DNA from 3 places in the Leptolyngbya sp. AN02str genome. Region 2 is predicted to be linked to each of the others. Evidence: predicted binding sites of a transcription regulator. Region 2 holds the regulator's gene; each other region holds the start of a gene.
What was found. Region 2 encodes NtcA, which controls nitrogen genes in cyanobacteria. Its sites were predicted from a motif close to TTTGTANNNNNNNNTACAAA; they were not measured.

Region 1 (5,438 bases), on a different contig from region 2:
GTTCGTTTTGGTGGGATTGGCGATCGCGCTCATCCTTGCGTGGCCCGTCCGAGCGATCGCGCAAGACATCATTCGGTACCCCATTCCCAACTCCACCTTTCCCATTGCCCTTGCCGTTGAGCTACCTGCCGATGCCAATTTGGTGTATGTGAGTGGGCAGGTGCCACCCCTGGTCAATTCAGAGGCCGACCCCAACAGTGTTGAGGCATTTGGCGATACCCAAACTCAAACCGTGAACGTGATCGAGCGCATCCAAACCATTTTGACCAGCCTCGACCTGAGCTTGAGCGATGTGGTGAAAATGCAAGTCTTTTTGGTGGGTGACCCCAGCATGGATGGCAAGATGGACTTTGCCGGATTTATGGCAGGCTACACCCAATATTTTGGCACCGAGGAGCAGCCCAACCTGCCAGCGCGCTCTGCGATGCAAGTGGCGGGTTTGGTCAATCCTGGCTGGCTGGTAGAAATTGAAGTGGTTGCTGTGCGATCGTAAGGTTCACGCCAATCGAGCTATAAAGCCCCGTCGGCAGGTTGCTGATGGGGCTTTGTTTGGAGCTTGTTTGTTTGGAGCTTGTTTGGTGGGCGATCGCCAGCCTAACCCAACCTAAAAAAGCCCATGTTTGCGCACGCAACCCATACTCAAACACAGGCACTTCAGCATATCCATAACTCACGTTAAAAACCGTCAGCTGTGGTTCAGGGCTTTTAGCTTCTGCAAAACTGACGATAAAAAAAGGCAAGGTTACAGCCTGTGTAAACCTCACCTTTTCCAGTAAATCCATGAAGGCTATTTGGAGGAACCCACTAAATCCGTTGATGGGGTAGACTCCTCGACCACAACAGGCACAGATGCTTCGGCAACCTTTTTATGGCCATGAAAGCGAATTCCTAAAAAGATGTCGTAGACAAATCCCAGGAAATCTTTGAGCCGCAATAGCCCTAAAGATTGGTGACAGCCCTTGGAATCCAACAGTGGCCGCGTAGCCCAGTAGGCAGCCTGATAGTTATACCAAGGAATGGCAGGCCACAGATGGTGAATGAGGTGATAGTTCTGACCCATGATCAGCAGGTTCAGAATTGGGCTGGGATAAACCCTTGCGTTCTTCCAGCGATCGCGCTCTTGGAATGGGCGATGGGGCAAATAGTCAAAGAACAAGCCAAGCGCCAAGCCCACAACCAATGCCGGGGCAAACCAAAAGTTCATGATATAGCCCAAAAAGCCATAATGAACGGCGAGATAAATGACGCCAGCCACCGTGAGCCGAGCCAAAAACCACTCTAATAGCTCAAATTTGCGCCAAAGCCGACGCTTAAAAAAGAAAATTTCGTGGTAAAAGAACCGAGCTGCGATCATCCACAGCGGCCCACCTGTCGAAACAAAGTGGTCGGGGTCGTTCTCAGGATCATTCACATTCGCGTGATGCTGCATGTGAACCCGAGTAAACACCGGAAATGAGAACCCCAACATCAGAGCGCTACCATGACCCATAATGGCGTTCATGATGCGGTTGCGATGCGCTACGTGATGGGAAGCGTCATGAATGACAGTGCCAACGATATGCAGTGCAAGGGCATTGATGATAAAACAGCACCAACTAACCCAGTGCCAGCGCCAATACCCCAATGTTGATGTGATGACCATAGCGATCGCCATCAAAAACATCAACAGAGTTGGATTTACGTCACCTGGCGGGCCTACAAGCTCCTTGGGAACAGTCAGGGGCCTTACTGCCTCCGACATCGTATATTCACTCCTCAATAACCATCCTTGCGTAGTATAAGATACGCAGGACTCAGAATGAAGTTTTGTGAAATTAGCTCATTTAATTTTGCAACCTATAGGTGATTGCATCCGTTAATGAATGAGCCATAATGCAGGATTTCGCGTAAGAAGTTGTGTCTCATCTTACGAACTGACTGCGGCTTGCTTTTTAACCCCACTCATTTTCCAATAAACGCCATTCAGCCGCCGTTCAGCCTTGAGCAATCAACCTACAGCTGTCGCCAGCATAGTTGAGACAAGAACATTTTGGGGGATGGCGAAGCCATCCCCCAAAATGTCTTAATCGAATGGGCCATCGCTATATCAGCCATCCTGAGCGAATAAACGTTTGCACAAGTGGCGTTTTGACGCATGAATCGTGGCATGGCCGCTGCGCAACGATTTATGCAGGAGGTCTAGTAAAACAGGACTTACGCAGTTGAATGATTTTTGGAGCGCCTAGCGCTCCAAAAATCATTCAATCCCTTGGTTTTTCGTAGGAAGTGCGTAAGTCCTAAACAAATAAAAAAACTCCCAGCCGCGAAACTGGGAGTTATGAATCAGGGTGCATCTACCACTACTTTCTACGCTGAGCAGTCTCTACCATCCGGATAAAAGCTCGATAAACCGAGTGCATTAATACGACAGCAGTAGTGGCGTAAAGCCATGTTTTTGGGAGACCTGGCCAATCAAATCCATTTTGTCGAGCGTGATTTGATTGCGACCCCACGAAAAATTGGTGTAGAGCTTTTCAAACTCCAGCAGCATCGACTCGGCAAAGCAGGCAAACAACTGGCGAGCGGGTGCTTCCATATTGACGATGTCCATAATCTTCCAGTCAATATCCAGCGCATGCTCCACAATGCCGCCATTCAGCACAAACACACCAGGATACTGAAGCTGATTGCCCATATTTTTGGGATATCCACCATCAATCAGCAAGCAGGGCTGTTTTAGACTGGCTGGATCAATCTCAACCCCTTTGGGCATGCTGGCCACCCACACCACAATGTCGGCCAACGGCAGAGCTTCTTCCAGCGGCAAAATCTTGCCGCGACCTAGTTCTTCTTGCAGCCCAGTTAGCCGCTCCTGGTTTCGAGCAATTAGCAGCAGATCTTTCACATCAGTTCGGGCATTGAGCCATCGACACACGCCGCTGCCAATGTCGCCTGTTGCCCCGCACACTGCGATCGTGGCATCTGATAGGTTGATGCCGAGCTGCTTGGATGCTTCTTCGACCTGGCGACAAATAATGTAGGCTGTGTGGGTGTTGCCTGTGGTAAAGCGCTTGAAGTCGAGGGTTAAGTTCCGAACTTGGCGGATTTGCTCCAGCTTAAAGTTTTCGAAAATAATGGAAGAGAAGCCGCCCAGAGCGGTGATATCAATCCCATTCTTCTGGGCATGAGCCATCGCGTTGATGATTTTGCGAGTGGCTGCTTTGATTCGGCGGGTGGCGAGCATTTCGGGAAGGAAGCACGATTCGACGTAGCGACCTTCAATTTCTTGCCCGGTAATGCTTTTGACCTTGATGGTGTCTACGATTTGGGGTGGGGCACTACACCAAAAATCGAGCCCCTGATCGGCATATTCGGGATATCCAAGTTCTCTGGCAACAGACTGAGCGTGTTCTAAGCTTGTGAGATGACCAATTAAACCAAACATTGATGATGATCCGGGTTAAGCCAGTACGTGGCGATTAGGGGAGGGTAAGAAGACCCAGGCTGAGAGGCCGTCGTTTCAAGAAACATAGGCGTGCAAGTAGTTTCGAGCGATGTGCCCAGTTTGCAGCTTGTCCTATCTGCCACAAGGTCATTCAAAATACTACACAAAAATCCCTGCTGAGACTATCACGCTCTATAGAAGGAATCGTGCGAAGCCAGCAGTTTTTCAATCTTAGGACTTATGGGTTGATATTGTGTGGGCAAGGGTGCCTATGCATGCGATGAATGTTCCAGATGAATGCTCAAAACTGGATGGAGGGAGCTGGGGTAAGCCCTGTACCTACTCCAAACTGCTACTGCGCCGCTTGTTTGGTGAGCAGGGGGGCGGCAGCAAGTAAGGTTTGGGTATAGGGGTGCTGGGGATGGTTGAAGATTTCGCGGGTGGCACCGAGTTCTACAATTTGACCGGCATTCATGACTGCGATGCGATCGCACAAGTATCTCGCCAGCCACAAATCGTGAGTAATAAACAAATAAGTGAGGTTGAACTCTCGTTTGAGATCGAGCATGAGTTCTAGAACCTGCGACTGCACGCTAGCATCAAGCATGCTCACAGGTTCATCGCAGATCACCAGTTTGGGCTGAGTAATGAGGGCGCGGGCGATCGCCACTCGCTGCTGCTGCCCACCCGACAAATCGCCAGGATATCGTTGGTAAAACTCATCGGCGGGAGTGAGGCCCACTTTCTCTAGCATGGCTAGTGCTTGACGCTTGGCCTCTGCGCCATCGGCCAAGCCGTGAATGTGCAGCGGGTCGGCAATGCTATCTCCAACCGTCATCAGCGGATTGAGGCACGCGTGGGGGTCTTGAAACACCATTTGCATGTGGCGGCGTTGCTTTTGCAAGTCTTGCCGCGAGAGGCGAGTGATATCGTTGCCCAAAAACTCAACCCGGCCTGATGTCGACGGAATGAGCTGCAAAATGGTGCGTGATAACGTGCTTTTGCCACAGCCCGACTCTCCTACCAAGCCCAAAATTTCCCCCGGATAAATATTGAGCGTAATGTTATCCACCGCTTTGATGGTGTTGGTTTCTTGTTTGGCTAGCAGCCGCGTCAGGAAATTCTGCTCTAGGGTGTAGTGCTTACACAAATGCTCTAGCCGTAAAAGCGGAGCTTCGCCATGATTGGAAAGGGGCGCAGTGGCCACATTGGGTAAGGCCGATGAATTGGCGATCGCCATGTCTGACTCGCTTTCGCTTAGATTGGCTTGCGTCAGAACGGATGGAGCTGACGGATCGACCTGGATGTGTAACGCTGCTTGCAATAGCGATTGGGTATAGGCATGCTGAGGCTGTTGCAAAACGTTGGTGGTGGCTCCCGTTTCAACAAACTTGCCGTTGTACATGACCGCAATGCGGTCGCAATACTCACCCACCAGCGCCAAGTCATGGGAAATCATGAGCAGAGCCATGTTCCGCTCATGACAGAGGCGAGTCAACTCCTTCAAGATTTGGGCTGAAACGGTGACATCCAAACTGGTGGTGGGTTCATCGGCCACGATGAGTTTGGGATTGAGCAGCAGCGCCAGAGCGATCGCTACCCGTTGCCGCATGCCGCCGCTAAACTCGTGGGGATATTGCGCCCAGCGACTCGCTGGAATGTTCACGGCTTCTAAGGTGGCGATCGCCTTCTCCTTCGCCTTCGCTTTGGTCAAGGTAGGCTCATGAGCCAGCAAGGTTTCGAGGCAATGGTCACCAATGGTCATCAACGGATCGAGACGAGTCATCGGGTCTTGAAAGACGATGGACACGGCCTCGCCACGAAACCGCCGCAACTCTTCTGGGTTGAAATCAAAAACGTTGCGATCGTTAAACCGAACCGTTCCCTCAATTTGGGTGCCTGTGGGCATGAGACGCATGACAGCTCGCCCCAAGGTGGACTTGCCACAGCCTGACTCCCCCACCAACCCCAACCGTTCGCCCGGATTTAGGGTGAACGATACATCATCCACTGC
Region 2 (5,438 bases):
TCTAAGAATCCAAACTCCCAAACGGCTTACCCTGCATCAGTAAGGCGCTGTAAATACCGCTCAATCAGCAGGATGGCGACAATATCATCAATAGGGCGAGGGATGGTGCGCAGCTTTTGTGGAATCAGGGCTTGCAAGCCCTTAGGAGGAAACATCTGCCAATAGCGATCGCGTGCTTCCAACGTACTGTAGCGCTCGTCAACCAGAACCACCCGCAACGGTTCGGGCAGCTCGCTCTCAAGGCGAGTTTTCCAGAGCTTGGCCGTCGTTTGGTCGCCCATCACCAACAGCGAAATGGGGAACTGTTGACGAAGTTGAGAAATTCGAGCGATCGCCAACGTCGAAGGCACCACCTCATAAAACAGCAATTGGCGATCCAACCCCATCACCGCGAGGCCACACTTTAGCCGACCGGGATCAAACCCTAAAATGGCTGGTTGATCTGTCATTCGTTGACCTGTCACACTTCCTCTTCAACCACTGGCTTAAGGTTGCAGCAAACTTTCCGTTTCGGCTGTGCTGAACAGTACACGATCCCCACTGACAGCCAGCAGATCTAGCTGAGCAGGGCCAGCGGTATAAATGGGCTCCATCGCCACCGCTTGAATGCTAACAGGCTGATTGTAGACCCGAATCTGTCGAAAGAAGTTGACCACCGTTTCAGTGCGGCCATCGGCAATCTGCACCACCTCAGCCAGCAGCCCCAACTGGCGTAGGCGGAACTGCGCCGTACCAATGAGCAAGTTGAACTGCTCAACCAACGCTTCATCCGTAAGCCGTCGGGGATCAGCCGTTGCAGAAGCCACCACCTCACCAGTCCGCAGCAGCAGCTCATTGGGAGCCGCCGCCACAAAAACCTGAATGCAGTCCTCGCCTGATAGCACGCAGGGTTCGCCCACTACATAGTTGCCAGCCGACAGAATTCGCACCACATACTCACGCCCGTTTTGCAATTGCTCCACCAATTGCTCCACCTGGGCATTCGTGACCTGAATGACCTGCCCCTCAACAGCATTCATACCAGGCCGCACCCGCTGGGCTGCAAACCGATTGGCCTCAACCAAAAGCTGAATCACCGCTTGGGGTGCTGCCGCCGGAGTCACAACTCGCACGACCCCCGAAGACAAGGTTTGATTGCGCAAAAGGGCGACACTGCCCTGCCGCAAACCCTGAAATTCCCGTTCCAGCACTTGCACTTCTTGCGTAAGGTACTGCTGCTGCGCTTCTAGCTCTCGAAGTTGGGCTTCGCGCTCCGCAATGCGGCGATCGCGCTCCGCAATTTCCTCTTCTCGCTGCAAAATTTGCTGCTGGCGATCGGCCTGCAATTGTCGAATTTCTTCGCGCAGTGAGTTGGCCTGACCCGATACATTACGCAGCACCGCTTGCGCCTGACGGTAGCTGGTTTCAATTTGCTGTAACTGCGATTGGGTGCTACCGAGTTGGTCTTCAGTCACGCGCAACTGACCTTCAATCCGATCCCGCTGCACATTCGCCTCATCTAGCCGACGGTTAATGCTCGACAGCCGCCGCTGAGCCTCTTGCTGCTCATCCAGTGCAACATCAAGCTCGCGCTGAATGGTTTCCCGTTCACCCTGCGCCTCCCCTAGCTCAATTCGAGCATTGGCCAGATCATCTTGAATGCTCTCTAGCTCAAACACCCCAGTACGCAAGCGATCATCAATTGCAAACAAAATGCCAAACGTGACCGCAGAAATCAAAATCCCGGTCATGATCGTGATTAAGGTGGCAGTTTGCCGGGGACGCAGCCGAAACAAGCTCAGCCGTGCTTTACCAACTCGCATTCCCAGGCGATCGCCAACGGTTGCAATCACCCCTCCCAACACCAAAATCGCCAAAATTAAGACCAGCCCTGTGGTCATCGTCAGCTACGCAGAACTCAGATACAGCCTACTGCATTCTGATAAGAGATTTCAGGAAACGCGCAAACTCTTGCCACACCATTCAACCTGCGGCCCGCGTCGTCTTACTGTCAATCTCCTACCATCAAGCAGCCTCACCCCTAGAAATTGAGTCTCCTCCATTTCCAGTGTGACATTTACGGATCAGCCTATGAGCCAAAATTTGCGAAAAATGAGGATTTTCAGCTTTTTTGCCATCTCACCCATTCATTTAGCCAACCGCGCCCTACGTAAACTGCTGACTTAGCGCAACCGGGTTGTAAACCGTGATCTTCTTTTTGTGAATGGAAATCATATTGTCCGTTCGCAGGTCGCCCAGCAACCGTGTCACCGTCACCCGAGTCGAGCCAATCGCCTCAGCGATCGCTTGATGAGACAGCTTCAGGTCGATCATAATGCCATCCGACGTGGGCACCCCAAAGTCACGACACAAAATCAGCAAAAAGCTCACCAGCCGCGATCCCATATCCCGATGGGCCAACGTTTCAATCATCATCTCAGTTTGCAAAATGCGCGATGACAGACCCTTCAGCATCAACATGCTCAAGTCGGGATTATCCTTCAGCGCCTTTTCCACCTGCTCAATCGGAATCGACAGCAGCTCTACCGGAGTAAACGCCACCGCATGGTAAAAGCGATCGGCCCGTTGCCCTGTAATGAGCGACAGCACCCCAAACACACTGTTCTCTCGCAGCAGCGCCACCGTAATTTCTTCGCCCGCCTCGTACACCCGCGACAGCTTCACCGCTCCCTTCAGCAAAAAGTAAACCCGTTCCGCAGGGTCGCCCGGAAAGAAAATGGTTTTGCCTCGTTCAAACGCCTCCACCATTGGCGGAAACACGCCACCGCTCAACTGTCGGAAAACATCTGCCAACGGCTTATCTTGTGTCGCCACCATACCCCTCGCCTTCTCGGACCCTGTGAGAGTAGTCTTTTTATTAACCAGAAATCAGCCTACGCTTAAGAACAACTACACCATCGAATTGTGCCTAAGTGAGGAAATTTTGACTTTAGAACACTTAAACTAACTTTAGAAGAGTTTTTTGTATCCGATACTACACTTGATTCCTTCAGGAAGCCTGCATGAATACCAGATTTAGCGAAATCGCTCTTGACAAGAGATGCTGCAGACCGTTTTGTGGGCTTTGTCTATCAGGGTATAGCAAGCTACGGTAAATGCGTCATCTTTCGAGATTAGGGTTAGCGGATCGTGGCATTCCAATTCTCATCCAACCACATGAACTGCCACCCAACCCCTACTTTTAGATCCCCTTTTTCAGTATTCTTAATTCGCTGGCACATCTAAAAGCCCAAAAAAATTCATACCCTCCTAACGCCAATGCTGAATTTAACTGGAAAAAATGCCCTCGTTACCGGAATTGCCAACAATCGCTCCATCGCTTGGGGCATTGCACAGCAGCTTCAGGCGGCCGGTGCCAACCTGGGCATTACCTACCTGCCCGACGACAAAGGCAAGATGGAGAAAAAGGTTGCCGATTTGGTTGAACCGTTGCAGCCCAGCCTATTCTTGCCGTTGGATGTGCAAAACGATGGGCAGGTCGAGAGCACCTTTAATACCGTGCGCGACAAGTGGGGCAAGGTTGATATCCTGATTCACTGTTTGGCCTTTGCCAATCGCGATGATTTGAGTGGCGACTTTAGTAACGTATCGCGCGAAGGCTTTGATCTCGCGCTAAATGTCAGCGCTTATTCACTGGTGCAGCTCGCACGTGCAGCCAAGCCGCTCATGACCGAGGGCGGCTCTATTGTGACGCTTACGTACTTGGGTGGGGTGCGGGTGGTGCCCAACTACAATGTAATGGGCGTTGCTAAAGCGGCATTGGAAATGAATGTGCGCTATCTAGCCGCAGAAATGGGGCCAATCAATGTTCGGGTGAATGGAATTTCGGCTGGCCCGATTCGGACGCTAGCCTCCTCTGCTGTGGGTGGCATTCTAGACATGATTCATCATGTGGAAGAGGTGGCACCGTTGCGCCGTACGGTAACGCAAACAGAAGTGGGCAATGCGGCAGCGTTTCTGTGTAGCGATTTGTCGAGCGGCATCACAGGTCAAATTCTATATGTGGATGCGGGCTACGAAATTATGGGCATGTAGGCCTGCCCTGAAGAGGGGGATACAGGGCGCGCGCTGTATCCCTCACGCACACCTTTCATGCACAACCTCGTCATGCACAAACTGCCATAATAGATAGAGCAAATTGGGTTTGATGGTTGGCTCAGCCAAGTGCTCAATGACTGAGTTCTTTTCTTGGGTCAATTGGTTGAGCGAGTCTGCACGTTGATCCCTTGCTTGTTTCTTGTTGACGTCCTCTGTTGCGAAATCCCAGTCTTATGCAAACCCGCGATCCCATCACAACACCGACCGCTTCCGACGTTCCTGTTGTTTCGACAGGTCGCACAGCATCGGTCAGTCGCAAAACCAAAGAGACCGACGTTCAGGTGAGCCTCAACTTAGATGGGCAGGGGCAGTGTCGTGCAGAAACGGGAGTTCCTTTTTTGGATCACATGCTGGATCAGATTTCCTCGCATGGATTGATTGATCTTGATGTGCATGCAACCGGAGACATCCACATCGATGACCACCACACCAACGAAGACGTGGGCATTACGCTCGGTATGGCTTTGGCAAAAGCCGTGGGCGATCGCAAAGGCATTACCCGATTTGGGCACTTTGTCGCTCCACTCGATGAAGCATTGGTGCAAGTCTCCCTGGATTTTTCAGGCCGTCCCCATCTCAGCTATGGGTTGCAAATTCCGACGCAGCGAGTTGGTACCTACGACACTCAGCTCGTGCGTGAGTTCTTTGTCGCTGTGGTCAACCACGCGCAAATTACTCTCCATATTCGCCAGCTCGACGGTATCAACTCCCACCACATTATTGAAGCAACCTTCAAAGCATTTGCACGGGCAATGCGCATGGCGCTCGAAATTGATCCTCGACGAACCAATACCATCCCCAGTTCTAAAGGGGTGCTGTAGCCAATATCTGCTGGGTTCCGCCTCGCCCGTTTTGGCAACGCACGCGCAATCAATCAACTTCGGCTGATCTAAGCCTGACGTTGGAGAGAAAGCCAAAGGCTGTTTGAGATCTCCAGAGCAGAGTATCCAACAGCCTTTGGTTACCAACATTGATGAAGGGCCATCGTTCGCTTGGCGCTCACGAAATGCGTTGGAAAAATGTTGGCGCTTTTTCTGACCAGGATCTGGTCGCTTTAACCCAAACTTTTCAACAAAGGGATCAGTCTTGCTTTTTCTACCACGTAAACGCCGCGCAACTTTCCAGAGGGAATAGTCACTGTTGCGTCTGAAAAAGCAATCATTGGCGTGACAAACTTTTGTCGCTTTTGCTGTTTAATCCGGAGTGCTTGTTTCATCGCCTGTTCTAAAAAGTCTTTTTCAAACGGCTGCTTGTTTTGCCCGATGTAGCGGTAGAGCTGCTCCCCATCGGTTGTCACTTTTCCACGGTGGGATTTGACATCGATGGTGTAGGTATTGCCT
Region 3 (5,438 bases), on a different contig from region 2:
CTTGAGCATTGGCACGAATGGCTGTGTTGATGCCAATCACTTCTCCCTGATCATTGAGAAGAGGCCCGCCCGAGTTTCCAGGATTGATCGCGGCATCGGTTTGAATAAACCGCACTCGGCGATCGCCTACTCCAACCTGATTGCTGGGTCGGCCAGTTGCACTAATGATGCCAGCAGTGACTGTATTATCTAGCCCCAAAGGACTACCAATAGCGATCGCCCATTGCCCCGGTTTTAACGTATCCGAGTCGCCCAAACTCACAACAGGCAAGTCTTGCGAGTCAATTTTGATAGCGGCAACATCCGTTACTAGGTCAACGCCCACAACTCGACCTTCAAAGGTGCGTCCATCCTTCAGCGTGACCTGAACTTGGGTAGCCCCTTCCACCACATGGGCATTCGTAATCACTTGACCATCTGCCCCAACAATAAATCCCGAGCCACTCCCCTGCCGAAATCGTTCAGGGGGAAAGCCATCTTCAAAAAAGCCAGGAAACTGAAAATTATCCTGTGCTGAGGCATTGGGCCGCCGCGACACCTCTAGCCGAACAACGGCAGGCCCCACTCGATTCACGGCCTGCACAATAAAATTGGGAGCCACCGGTGTTGAATTGACGATCGTGTTGGCCGATCGCACTGTCCCCAAAGAACTAGGCAAAAGCTGTAACCGAGTTGGTGAGGCTGTTGCATGAGGTGACGGCCATGCAGAAACAAAGTACCGCTTACCTGCCCAGCCAGCCACAATCCCAGCCGTTAATAAAAGAGCGTAGGCAGTGGCTTGCTTGGTCGAAATTCCTGACATGGCGCTGCTAGCTAAAGATCGAAACTTGGAGATTAAAACCTGGAGGTTGCAAAGGACGGTGCTTCACGCGATCGCTCTCATAGGTTTCTGTCAATACATGCTTTTGGTGAGCTGCTCATCAGCTGAACTTCAATTGATATCGATTGAACGGGTGAAAACAGCGGGCAAAAGCAAACCCATTTTGATTCTGACACGGTTTTTTGACCTGACATGTAATGCAAGGCATGAATTTAGAGTAAATAGAGCGATCGCACGCCACATTCACCACAACAAGTCGTCGTATATTTCATCATGAGTTTAAGACGCATACGTTAAGTTAGGTGCCAACAATGAGACCTCCTCAGCATTTACAGTACCGTCCACCCATGGCAGCACTTCATCGTGCAGGGTGGATGCTGGGTGCTGCCCTAACAGCACTAGGGCTTGCCCCTGGCTTTGCCACCGCCCAAACGCTGTCCTCCCCGGCAACCCCATCTTCCATACAGATGGCCCAAGCCAATACCGAGCTGTGTGAGGCTCCAGCCCTGTCGCGCTTGCAGCGGCATCGGATTGCCCCCGGCGAAACATTGGTCAGCTTGGCGCAGCAGTATAACCTGATTCCTGCAACGCTGATGGGCTTCAATGCAAACCTGCGGAGCGGCAACGCCCCCGTTGGGGCCGAAATTGTTGTACCTCCGTACAACGGTGTACAGGTGAATGTGCCATCGGGCAGCTCTTGGTCTAGCATTGCCGAGTCCTATGGCGTACGAGCCGACGTATTGTTTGAAATTAACGGCTGCCAGCCCCCCTCAACCACGGTTTTCATTCCGGGGGTGAACTGGTCGCCCAATGGCATTACTCGCGGTGGCACCACAACCGCCGCCGCTTCATCGCTGGGTGGCTATCCCCTCTCCACTACTTCGGCGACGGTCACGTTGGGCTACGGTTGGCAGGTTGACCCAGGTTCTGGCCAGGTCATTTTTCATAGTGGAGTGGACTTGCAAGCCAATGCGGGAGATGCCGTTTTGGCAGCGGGCAGCGGCACCGTTGCATTTGTGGGACAGCAGGGTGCCTATGGCAACTTGATTGTGATTAACCATGCGCAGGGCTTGCAAACTCGCTATGCCCAGCTACAAAGCACCAGCGTGACGGCGGGGCAAACCGTTCGAGCGGGCGATCGCATTGGCACCGTGGGCAGCAGCGGCAGTGCTACCGCTCCCCACCTGCATTTTGAAGTGCGATCCAATTCTGACCTGGGCTGGGTTGCCCAAAACCCCGGCGATTATTTTCGCGGCATGGAAATTGGGCGATAACGGTGTTTCCCAAAAACACCTGAGTTGGAGCACCCAGCGACTCTATTGCAACAGCGCGATCGCCATCCAGGAATCAGAATTCAACAATGTGCAATTTGGAGCAGCAGTTTGGCTATGCTCAACCCATCCAGAAAGCATAACCGCACAGATGAATGTTGGCTGCTTGGCGATCGCTTCCAATGCTTGGCCTACAGCCCCAACCTGGAAAGGTGCGCACTTAGTCATCTATCCCAGGCCGTAATCTTTGGGGCAGCAGCTTAGCGAATTTGGCCTATCGCAAGGCGTAAATTGTCAAATTTTGTACATATCTTGTTGACAGCGCAAAATTAAACCGTAACAATAGATACAGAATTAAAGCCGTTTTCGATCTGGTCTAGCAATTACTCTTGAGCTAACGACTGGGTTAGTTACTACGCTTCATGAATCTTTTAGTTTTTGAGTAAGAGGCAATTATGGAACTCCACTACCGCGGTGCAAGTTACGAAGCTCCCAACAACGGGGTTGACTTCGTTGAAGGCCCAATCATTGGCCAATATCGTGGCGCAAAACTCCACGAGCACAATGTTCGCAACATTCCCGCCCAACAGCACAAACCCCGCATGAAATATCGCGGCGCTTGGGTGAACTGAGCACGTTAGAAATTGGTGAAGAGGCGCGATCGCCATAATATCTTGCACTCCAGGTTCCAAGTTCTCCCACTCGCAACCAGAGAAAAAAGACTGAGCGATCGCCCCTACTCTCATCATTTGTCTATGATGTGCGATCGCGATTTATGCCGCAGCATACCCGCTTACCAACGAGCCTGGATTGAAGCACGCTTCAATTTGATGTCAGTCTAGGCAATCACTAAAGTTGTTCTTTGTCGATATAGCGAACTCAAAAACTCCACCTAGGATGGCCTCGGTGGAGTTTTTTTGGGCGATCGTGGGTCGGTACTATTTTTCTAAAGCGCACTGAGGAAACCGCCCCAGGTTATACGCTTCGACAATCGCATTGCGGCATTCCAGCAAACTGGCTCCTGTCCGATACGATAAGTCTCGAAGATTAATGACGGGATGGATGGACTGCGGAGCTTCTAAATACATCTCGTAAGCCACCTCAAGAATTTTGGTGTTGAGCATTAACGGCTTAACGGTTGCTTCCAGCAGATTAAACATAAGTACCTAGCCAAAAGTGCGTATTAATGATGAAACTATCTCAGTTTTGCGCTAGGTTTTCCTCGGTCTTTAGGTAAATTTTCGAGTTCTCTCAAGGTAGAAATGATGAGGAAATCGCTCGCTTTGTGAATGGCGATCGCATCTTTTGCACAAGAGCCGCGATCGCTTCAAACACCTGATTTATAAGCTTTTCAGCCACTCAACCAGACAATGCAGTCGCTTCGTTTGAGTGTCTAGCCATCGCAACTTGAATATCTCAACCAAGCGTCCACAGTCCCCAATTTGGCTCAAATACGCAACACCGCAACGCCCCTGTAGAGCCATTGCGGTGTTGCCAAGTGATGCAGTTTTTTGAACCCAACTCGAATATGTATAGCGATGGCCAGTTTGATTAGGACATTTTTGGGGAATGGCTTTGCCATTCCCCAAAAATGTCCTTGTCCCAACTAAGCTGGCGACAGCTATAGACCAGGAAACTAAGGCAAGCTCGTGGCATTGGTGAGCACCTGATCCGGATCGCGCCACAGAACCAGGCGATCCGTCAAGGGTTGTAGCCGCGTTCCAGGATAATAAAACTCCAAAATGCGGCTGGCCGACCAGTTGAGGCGTCCCAAGTTGTAAGCTCCGGTTTGGCTCATGCCTACTGCGTGTCCTAAACCACCACCCACAAAGGCATACCCCTTGAGAACGGTTTGAGTTTGGGCAGCGGGCGAGGGAGTTGGGGTAATTGGCTCTGTGGAACTGGGGGTTCCCGTTGGGCTTTCGGCTGATGTGGGAGGATTGATAGCTGGTGGAGCCGCAATTGTTTCAAACATGGGCTCCATGTAAAACAGCAAGCTGCGAGGTGGAATCAGCGCCCGCAGAATTTCATCCTTTTCTAAAATGACCGTTCCCACGTCGGTTTGCACGGCAACTTTTTGCACCCGACCACTATTCGCCCGCTCCAGCACCTCCATTTGGCGAATACTCGTCATCCGCGCTAAGGGATGCTGTTGACCTTGCAGATATTGCTTTAAGCCAGCTGCAATTTCGGCCAGGGTGCCTTCTCGCCGCCAGCGAAATGTATCCCATCCCACTTCGTTAAAGCCAGCCGTTAGGGCAATGAACGAACGGAAGTTGCGCTCATCGGACAGAGGAAACTGATTGAGATCCCAAACACTTTGTACCGAGTCAACCCGAGGCCGCAGATATGGGCGATCGGCTCCGTTCCATACATCGGAAAACGAGGCCGTGACGCCTCCGGTTGTTGACGAGTACAGCGCATCAATGAGTTCGTTGCCGTAGGTGAGCACCTGACCTTGGGTTGCAGCGATCGCCCGATCGGTAATTTCTGCAGCTCCCGACAATCCCTTGTACACCTGGCATTGAGTATCGGCACAGAGCTGGTAGTTATCGATTTCAAATCGACGCAAGTTGCGCAAGGCATAGGTGCGCGCCAAAATTGCCTGCGCTTGGATTGCCGTCGGTGGTGCCTGTAGGCCAATCTCGTGGGGCACCACACCTCGCAAGTAGGTTTCGATGGGAACATCGTTTACCAGGGTGTAGTTGCCATAGGCATTGGGCTGAATTCGCAGGCTTCCGCCAAAAAGCTGACGCGTTTGGGGGCTGGTGCCCTGGTTCACATAAATTCGATTGGTGCCTGCGGCGATAGAGAACTGATCGCGGGTGTATCGAAAGTTGTTGATGACAAAGGAGGCTTTGGGCGATTCGCGCTCAACTCGGCTTTGCAAAAAGGCTCCACGCGACCCCTGAGCTTCCAAATTACGCATGAGCAAACGCCGTACCAACGGGTTGCTGTAGGTGTCACGCTTGGCCCACACTTGCCACTGCCGGGGCTGGGCAATTTCTACCTCAATGCCGCGCGATCGCCATTGTTTGGCGCTATCTTCTGCACTTTCAAAGCTGCGATGCGTACTGAGCACCACCCGCTCTCGCACCTGTGGCTCTGGCAAGGGTTGCACCACCACATCCACCTTGATGGGGCCTGTTGTTGTGATGGTTTCTGTTTGGCCTCCCGTTTCAAACGTAATCGACAGGCGATCGCCCGACGGAGGCTCAAGGGTGAGCGTACTTTGGTCTGGTTGCTCACCAAACCGCTGCACAATGCCCACCTTAATGGTGGGATTTTGAGGAGCAGGCTGCGCTGCGGGGGCCTGCTGAGACGCCTGAGCCGATGCAGCAGGCAAA

Region 1: crtR (beta-carotene hydroxylase) is a predicted target of NtcA. The motif match lies at 1,770-1,789, and genes of this name have one in related genera.
Region 3: ACQ4M4_RS07945 (DUF4278 domain-containing protein) is a predicted target of NtcA. The motif match lies at 2,425-2,444, and genes of this name have one in related genera.

The regions. Positions count from the first base shown of each region.
Region 1 covers NZ_JBNXVR010000027.1:5,287-10,724, reverse strand. Annotated here, with positions in the region: gene ACQ4M4_RS18755 (RidA family protein) at 1-493, shown strand, start outside; gene ACQ4M4_RS18750 (hypothetical protein) at 444-782, opposite strand; gene crtR (beta-carotene hydroxylase) at 788-1,741, opposite strand; gene ACQ4M4_RS18740 (long-chain acyl-[acyl-carrier-protein] reductase) at 2,399-3,424, opposite strand; gene ACQ4M4_RS18735 (dipeptide ABC transporter ATP-binding protein) at 3,777-5,438, opposite strand, start outside.
Region 2 covers NZ_JBNXVR010000002.1:249,982-255,419, forward strand. Annotated here, with positions in the region: gene ACQ4M4_RS02835 (resolvase) at 27-449, opposite strand; gene ACQ4M4_RS02840 (DUF3084 domain-containing protein) at 486-1,880, opposite strand; gene ntcA (global nitrogen regulator NtcA) at 2,146-2,817, opposite strand; gene fabI (enoyl-ACP reductase FabI) at 3,259-4,035, shown strand; gene hisB (imidazoleglycerol-phosphate dehydratase HisB) at 4,272-4,919, shown strand; gene ACQ4M4_RS02860 (nuclease-related domain-containing protein) at 5,153-5,438, opposite strand, start outside.
Region 3 covers NZ_JBNXVR010000008.1:782-6,219, reverse strand. Annotated here, with positions in the region: gene ACQ4M4_RS07960 (HhoA/HhoB/HtrA family serine endopeptidase) at 1-802, opposite strand, end outside; gene ACQ4M4_RS07955 (M23 family metallopeptidase) at 1,168-2,094, shown strand; gene ACQ4M4_RS07950 (hypothetical protein) at 2,137-2,319, opposite strand; gene ACQ4M4_RS07945 (DUF4278 domain-containing protein) at 2,547-2,723, shown strand; gene ACQ4M4_RS07940 (hypothetical protein) at 3,030-3,251, opposite strand; gene ACQ4M4_RS07935 (SpoIID/LytB domain-containing protein) at 3,728-5,438, opposite strand, start outside.